Regions from separate parts of the Amnibacterium sp. genome, predicted to be linked through region 2. Evidence: predicted binding sites of a transcription regulator. Region 2 holds the regulator's gene; the other holds the start of a gene.
The links. The regulator HrcA, encoded in region 2, represses chaperone genes, less so after heat shock. The targets are predictions, from matches to a motif close to TTNGCACTCGNNNNNNNCGAGTGCNAA.
Positions count from the first base shown of each region.

Region 1: ACTHLI_RS04515 (Hsp20/alpha crystallin family protein) is a predicted target of HrcA. The motif match lies at 1,336-1,362, and genes of this name have one in related genera.

Region 1 is NZ_JBQCGC010000030.1:23,244-26,641, forward strand. It holds gene ACTHLI_RS04500 (NADP-dependent isocitrate dehydrogenase) at 1-134, shown strand, start outside; gene ACTHLI_RS04505 (DUF7882 family protein) at 141-455, shown strand; gene ACTHLI_RS04510 (hypothetical protein) at 452-787, shown strand; gene ACTHLI_RS04515 (Hsp20/alpha crystallin family protein) at 840-1,265, opposite strand; gene purU (formyltetrahydrofolate deformylase) at 1,425-2,285, opposite strand; gene ACTHLI_RS04525 (AAA family ATPase) at 2,413-3,396, shown strand; gene ACTHLI_RS04530 (DUF58 domain-containing protein) at 3,397-3,398, shown strand, end outside.
Region 2 is NZ_JBQCGC010000034.1:38,430-41,827, forward strand. It holds gene dnaJ (molecular chaperone DnaJ) at 1-621, opposite strand, end outside; gene hrcA (heat-inducible transcriptional repressor HrcA) at 688-1,722, opposite strand; gene ACTHLI_RS05060 (DUF4870 domain-containing protein) at 1,873-2,289, shown strand; gene ACTHLI_RS05065 (DUF4870 domain-containing protein) at 2,324-2,689, shown strand; gene ACTHLI_RS05070 (DUF4870 domain-containing protein) at 2,756-3,145, shown strand; gene hemW (radical SAM family heme chaperone HemW) at 3,135-3,398, opposite strand, start outside.

The DNA.
Region 1 (3,398 bases), on a different contig from region 2:
TCGTCGTGAAGACGGTGGAGGCTGGCGCGATGACCAAGGACCTCGCGCTCCTCGTCGGGCCCGAGCAGCAGTGGCAGACGACCGAGGAGTTCCTCGCGACGCTCGCCGAGAACCTGCGCACCCGGTTGGGCTGACCCGGGATGGGCGCGTTCATCTACGGCGGGACGACCACGATCCCGGTGGAGGACCGCGCCCTGGCGCACCTGCAGCTGGTGGTCTACGCGAAGCTGCGCGCGCAGGAGTCCTTCGCGTTCAACTGGCGTGACGAGCCGGGGGTGGGCGACGGGCACGGGTCCCTGTGGATCTCGCCAGGTGTCCCGATCCAGTTCAAGTACGCGGGGAGCCGCGACCCGGCGGTCAACCGCGAGTGGCTCCGGCTGCTGCGCGACCTCGCCAACCAGCCGACCGGACTGCGCATGGTGCCTGAGCCGTCGGCGAAGGAGGAGAGGCCGTGAGACGCATCTCGTACGCCGAGCAGGTGATGGGGACCGACGAGCGGGTCGGGGCGCTCCTCATCCAGTACGCGGCGCTGCTGGCCCGCTCGAGCTCCGCGGACACGGTGAGCATCCCGTGCAGGATCGGCACGCAGGAGATCGAGTCGGTCTCGGTGCTGATCGGGCCCGCGAGCCAGATGGCGTCGTGGAGCGACGACGAGCCGTTCGAGGCCGACGTCAGCGCGGCCGTGGCGGACCTGGAGCACCGCATCGCGTCCCTGCGCGGCCGCGGCGACAGTGGCCCGGAGGCCATCGGCCCCGGCGCGATCGACGAGTTCGACGAGCTGGCCTGAACGGGCGAAGGGCCCCGGCGCTGCGCGCCGGGGCCCTTCCTCCACTGTGGGCTCAGGCCTCGACGGCCTGCTGCGTGTCCGATCCGGTGCCCACCGCGATCTTCCTCGGCTTCGCGCGCTCGCTGACGGGGATCGTCACCGTGAGCACGCCGTTCTCGTAGGTCGCGGCGATGCGGTCGGTGTCGATGCCCTGCCCGAGGCTCAGCTGGCGGAGGAACGAGCCGCCGCGCCGCTCCTGCGCCAGCCACTTGACGCCCTCCGCGCTGCGCAGGGTGCGCTCGGCGCGGATCGTCAGCAGCTGCCCGTCGACGTCGATGTCCACCGAGCCGGGATCGATGCCGGGCAGATCGGCGGACAGCACGTAGTGGTCGCCGTCGCGGTACAGGTCCATCGGCATCAGCCGCGGGCCCTGTCGCGTGTCGGAGAGGGCTGCGGCCATCCGGTCCAGCTCGCGGAACGGGTCGAAGTTCATGGCCATGGTGTCGTCCTTTCGCTCGCCGTGGTGTTGAGGTTCGAAGTTGAGCCGAGGTGGCTCAATGCGACAGAAATTAGCACTCGGCACGAGCGAGTGCCAGCGTCGGTCCTTCGAGTTCGCCAAGAGCGAGCACCCGGGTGCGGACGCCGGCCGGGCGGCGGGTCAGCGGAAGACGATGGTGCGCGCGCCGTCGACGAGCACCCGGTGCTCGGCGAACCACCGCACCGCCTGGGTGAGGGTGCGGCTCTCCTCGTCCTGGCCGATCGCGACGAGCTCCTTGGCGCTCTGCGAGTGGTCGACGCGGATCACGTTCTGCTCGATGATCGGCCCCTCGTCGAGGTCGGCCGTGACGAAGTGCGCCGTCGCGCCGATGAGCTTCACGCCGCGGGCGTGGGCCTGCTTGTAGGGGTTGGCGCCCTTGAACCCGGGCAGGAAGGAGTGGTGGATGTTGATCGCCCGCCCGGCCAGCCGTGCGCAGAGGGCCGGCGACAGGATCTGCATGTACCGCGCGAGCACGACGAGCTCGATGTCGTGCTCCTCGACCGCGGCGACCACGCGCTCCTCGAACGCGGCGCGCGTCTCGGGCGACGTCACGGCCCGGTGCTCGAAGGGCACGCCGTAGAAGCCGGCCAGCCCTTCGAGGGTCGCGTGGTTGCCGAGCACGAGCGGGATCTCGATGGGCAGCTGACCCGAGTGCTGCCGGAAGAGCAGGTCGTTCAGGCAGTGCCCGGCGGTGGACACGAGCACCAGGGTGCGGGCAGGGCGCCCCACCCGGTCGAGGTGCCATTCGGCGTCGAAGCGGTCCGCGACGGGGGCGAGGTGGGCGGCGAACTGCTGGGCGGTCGACGGGGACTCGACCTGCAGGCGGAGGAAGAACCGGCCGGTGTCCTCGCTCGAGAACTGCTGGCTCTCCGTGATGTTGCCGCCGGCCGCGACGATCGCGCCGGACAGGGCGTGCACGATGCCGGGGCGGTCCGCGCAGACGAACGTGAGGACCCAGTGGGCGTCGAGCGCGGCCGGCACGCGCTCACGATACCGAGCCGCCTCCGCCCCCATGCCCCTCCCGCTGCCGTGGAATCCTGGATCCACGCGCGCCGCATCCGGCTGGCTCGCTTATGGTGAAGCGGTTTTCGGCAGGACGGAAGGCGCGATGACCGACGGAATCACCCTGGACTCCCTGGACGCCGAGGCCGTGCGGGACGCCGCCGAGCGGGTGGTCACCGCGGTGGCCACGGTGATCGACGGCAAGGACGAGGTCATCCGCTCCGCGTTCGCGGTCATGCTCGCCGGCGGGCACCTCCTGCTCGAGGACGTGCCGGGTGTCGGGAAGACGATGCTCGCGAAGGCGCTCGCCAGGGCGACCGGCGGCACGATCAGCAGGATCCAGTTCACCCCCGACCTCCTGCCCTCCGACGTGACGGGCGCCTCCGTCTTCGACCAGTCCGCCGCCCGGTTCGAGTTCAAGCCGGGGGCCGTGTTCGCGAACGTGGTCATCGGCGACGAGATCAACCGGGCGTCGCCGAAGACGCAGGCGGCGCTCCTCGAGTGCATGGAGGAGGGCCAGGTCACCGTCGACGGCGCGAGCTGGCCCCTGCCGAACCCGTTCCTCGTCGTGGCGACGCAGAACCCGGTCGACATGGAGGGCACCTACGTGCTCCCGGAGGCGCAGCGGGACCGCTTCATGGCCCGCATCTCGATGGGCTATCCCGACGAGGCCGCCGAGCGCGAGATGCTCCGCTCCCACGGCCGCGAGGACCCGATCGACCGGCTGCAGCCCGTGCTCCCGCAGGGGGGCCTCGCCGACCTGGCCGCGCAGGCCCGCGACGTGTACGTCTCGCCCGCCGTGGAGACGTACGTGCTGCGCATCGTGGGCGCGACGCGGAACCACTCCGAGGTGCGGCTCGGCGCGAGCCCGCGGGCGAGTCTGCAGCTGCTGCGGGCGGCGAAGGCGACCGCGCTCATCGACGGCCGCGACTTCGTGCTCCCCGACGACGTGGACGCGCTCGCGGCCGACGTGCTGGCGCACCGGCTCGTGCTGCGACGCTCCGGCGTCGACATGCGCGAGGGGCAGGCCGCCGCCTCCGAGCGGATCGTGCGGCAGGTGGTCGCGGCGACCACCGTCCCGCTGCAGTAGGT
Region 2 (3,398 bases):
GGGGATGTCGACCGGGATGGTCGTGCGCGCGCGCACCCGGCCCTGGCCGGCGCAGTTGGTGCACGGGTACGGGATCACCGTGCCGTACCCGCGGCACACCGTGCAGGGGGTGGAGGTCATCACGTTGCCGAGCAGCGAGCGGACGGCGCGCTGGATCTGGCCGGTGCCGTGGCAGATGTCGCAGGTCGCGACGGAGGTGCCGGGCTGCGTGCAGGCGCCGTGGCAGACGTCGCAGAGCACCGCGGTGTCGATCTCGAGGTCCCGGTGGGTGCCGAAGACGACGTCCTCGAGGTCGATCTCGACCCGGAGCAGGGCGTCCTGCCCGCGCTCCTGCCTGGACTTCGGCCCTCCGGTGCGCATCCCGCCGCCGAAGAACGATTCGAAGATGTCCCCGAACCCGAACGACTGGGCGCCCTGCGAGCCGCCCATGTCGTACTCCTGCCGCTGCCGCGGATCGGAGAGCACGTCGTAGGCGTGCGTCACGTCCTTGAACCGCTCGGAGGCCTCCGGGCCCGGGTTCACGTCGGGGTGGAGCTGGCGGGCGAGCCGCCGGTACGCCTTCTTGATCTCGTCGGCCGAGGCGTCGCGGGCGACGCCCAGCACTTCGTAGTGGTCAGCCACGTGGGCCCTCCTCGTCACCGCGACCCGTCGCGGCGACACGTCGTGGCCGCCTGGCGGCCGGGTGGGTCATTCCTCGCCGAGGAGCTTCGACAGGTAGCGGGCGACGGCCCGCACGGCGGCGATGTTCTGCGAGTAGTCCATGCGCGTCGGGCCGAGCACGCCGATCCTGGCCAGCTCGCCGGCCGACGAACGGTAGCCGCCCGCGAGGATCGAGGTCTCCGCGAGGCCCACGAGCGGGTTCTCGCGCCCGATCGAGATCGAGACGCCGCGCTCGTCGAGCTCCATCTCGCGGAACAGCCGCAGCATGACGACCTGCTCCTCGATCGCCTCGAGCACGGGGAGGATGCTGCCGGGGAAGTCGCGCTCGGTCCGCGCGAGGTTCGCGGTGCCCGCGAGGAGGAGCCGGTCCTGCCTGCGGTCGTCGACGGTCGCAGCGAGCGCCGAGGCCACCCGCTCCAGCACCGCGCGCTGCGCGACCTGCAGCTGCTCGGCGAGCGCCTCCAGGGTCGGGCCCACGTCGGTGAGCAGCTTGCCGACCAGGGTCGCGTTGATCCGCGCACGGAGCTCCGCCAGCTCGACCTCGTCGAGCCGTTCCCGCTCGCCCTGCGCGAGCTCGACGACCCGCTGGTCGACGCGGCCGGCGTCCGTGATCAGCACCACGAGCATGCGGCTCGGAGACAGGGACACGAGTTCGACGTGCCGGACGTAGGACCTGGGGACGACGGGCACCTGGACGAGTGCGACCTGGTTGGTCAGCTGCGCGAGCATCCGCACGGTCCTCGCGAGCACGTCGTCGAGGTCGGCCCCCTCCTCGAGGAAGGTCTGGATGGCGACACGCTGCGCCGGCGACAGGGCGCGGACCTCCGCCAGGTGGTCCACGAACATCCGGTAGCCCTTGTCCGTCGGCACGCGGCCGGAGGAGGTGTGCGGCGCGGCGATCAGGCCGTCCTCCTCCAGCGCGGCCATGTCGTTGCGGATCGTCGCCGCGGACACGCCGAAGGCGTAACGGTCGACGATCGTCTTGGACCCCACGGGTTCACGGGAGGCCACGTAGTCCTGCACGATCGCCCGCAGGACGTCGAGGCCGCGTTCCGAGACCATCGCACCTCCTCCATCTGGCACTCGCTCGGCCGGACTGCCAATTCTACTGCGCGTCTCCCGTGGGTCTGGCGTTGCACACGGGCCTGTCGATATCCTGAGCGTCGGTCGACGGCGCGACGTATGCACCCCGAGAGGTCAGGAGCACCCGCGATGACGCAGTCCCAGCCCGGCGGGGTGGGCCAGCCGCTCTCGCCCGGAGACGAGCGCCTGTGGTCGACCCTCGCCCACGTCGGCAACATCGTCGGCTTCCTGCCGTCGCTGCTGATCCTGCTCATCCTCGGGCCGCGCAGCGCGAGGGTGCGCGAGGAGGCCAGGGAGGCGCTCAACTTCGTGATCACGGCGACCATCGTCTGGGTCGCGCTCTTCCTCGTCGGCCGCATCCTCGGCGCCCTCTACGGCGCGCTGCCGACCGGGCTCGACATCGTCCTCCTGCTCCTCGGCTTCCTGATCGGGTTCGCGCAGTTCGCCGTCTGGGTGATCGTCGTCGTGCTCTCGATCATGGCCGCGGTGCGGGTCAACGGCGGCGGCACCTTCCGCTACCCCATCGCGCTCCGGCTCGTCCCGTGACCGGGCCATCCGCCCCTCTGACAAGGAGATCATCATGACCAGCAACCAGCCTCCCGCCTACGTCCCCGCGCAGCCGCTCAGCCCGAGCGACGAGCGGTTGTGGGCGACGCTCATCCACGTGGGCGGCATCATCATCGGCTTCATCGCGCCGCTGCTCGGCTACCTGCTGCTGAAGGACCGCAGCTCGTTCGTCGGCGAGAACGCCAAGAACGCGCTGAACTTCCAGCTGACGGTGCTGATCGGGTACATCGCGTCGGGCATCCTGATGTTCGTCCTGATCGGATTCCTCACCTACCCGCTGGTCTGGGTGCTGAGCATCGTGTTCTCGATCCTCGCCGCCGTGGCGGCGAACCGCGGCGAGGTGTACCGGTACCCGCTGACCATCCCGTTCATCAAGTAGCGGATCCGGGTGCGGGAGGCGCCGTCAGGCGACCGCCCGCACCCGCATCCGACGAAGGAGCACCCGATGACGAACGAACCCCCCGCGGCGGTCGTGCCGCCCAGGCCGCTGAGCCCGAGCGACGAGCGCACGTGGGCGGTCCTCACGCACATCAGCGCACTGGTCGGCATCGTCGTCGGCGCCGGCTTCATCGGCTGGCTCGGGCCGTTGATCATCCTGCTCGTGCTCAAGGACCGCAGCGCCTTCGTCGCCGAGCACGCGAAGACGACGCTGAACTTCCAGATCACGATGTTCATCGCCGCCGTGATCGCGTTCTTCCTCTGGTTCGTGCTGATCGGGTTCCTCATCACGGCCGCGATCTACGTCGTGGTGATCGTGTTCTCGATCATCGCCGCGGTGGCGGCGGGCCGGGGCGAGCGGTACGAGTACCCGCTCAGCATCCGCTTCATCCGGTAGCGGGCCCGGAGGGGAGCAGCCGGCGCACCACGGCGTCGGCGAGCAGCCGCCCGGATCGGGTGAGCACGACGCGGCCCGCGAAGGCGGCGGCCGGTTCGACCAGCCCGTCGGCGATGAGCCCGGCGACGGCGCGCCTCCCCTCCGGCTCCAGCCGGTCCACCGGCAGCCCCGCCGCGAGTCGCGTCTCGAGCAGCACCCGCTCGAGCGCGCGCGTCGCGTCGTCGAGGGTCTCCCGTCCGGCTGCGGGCGAGGT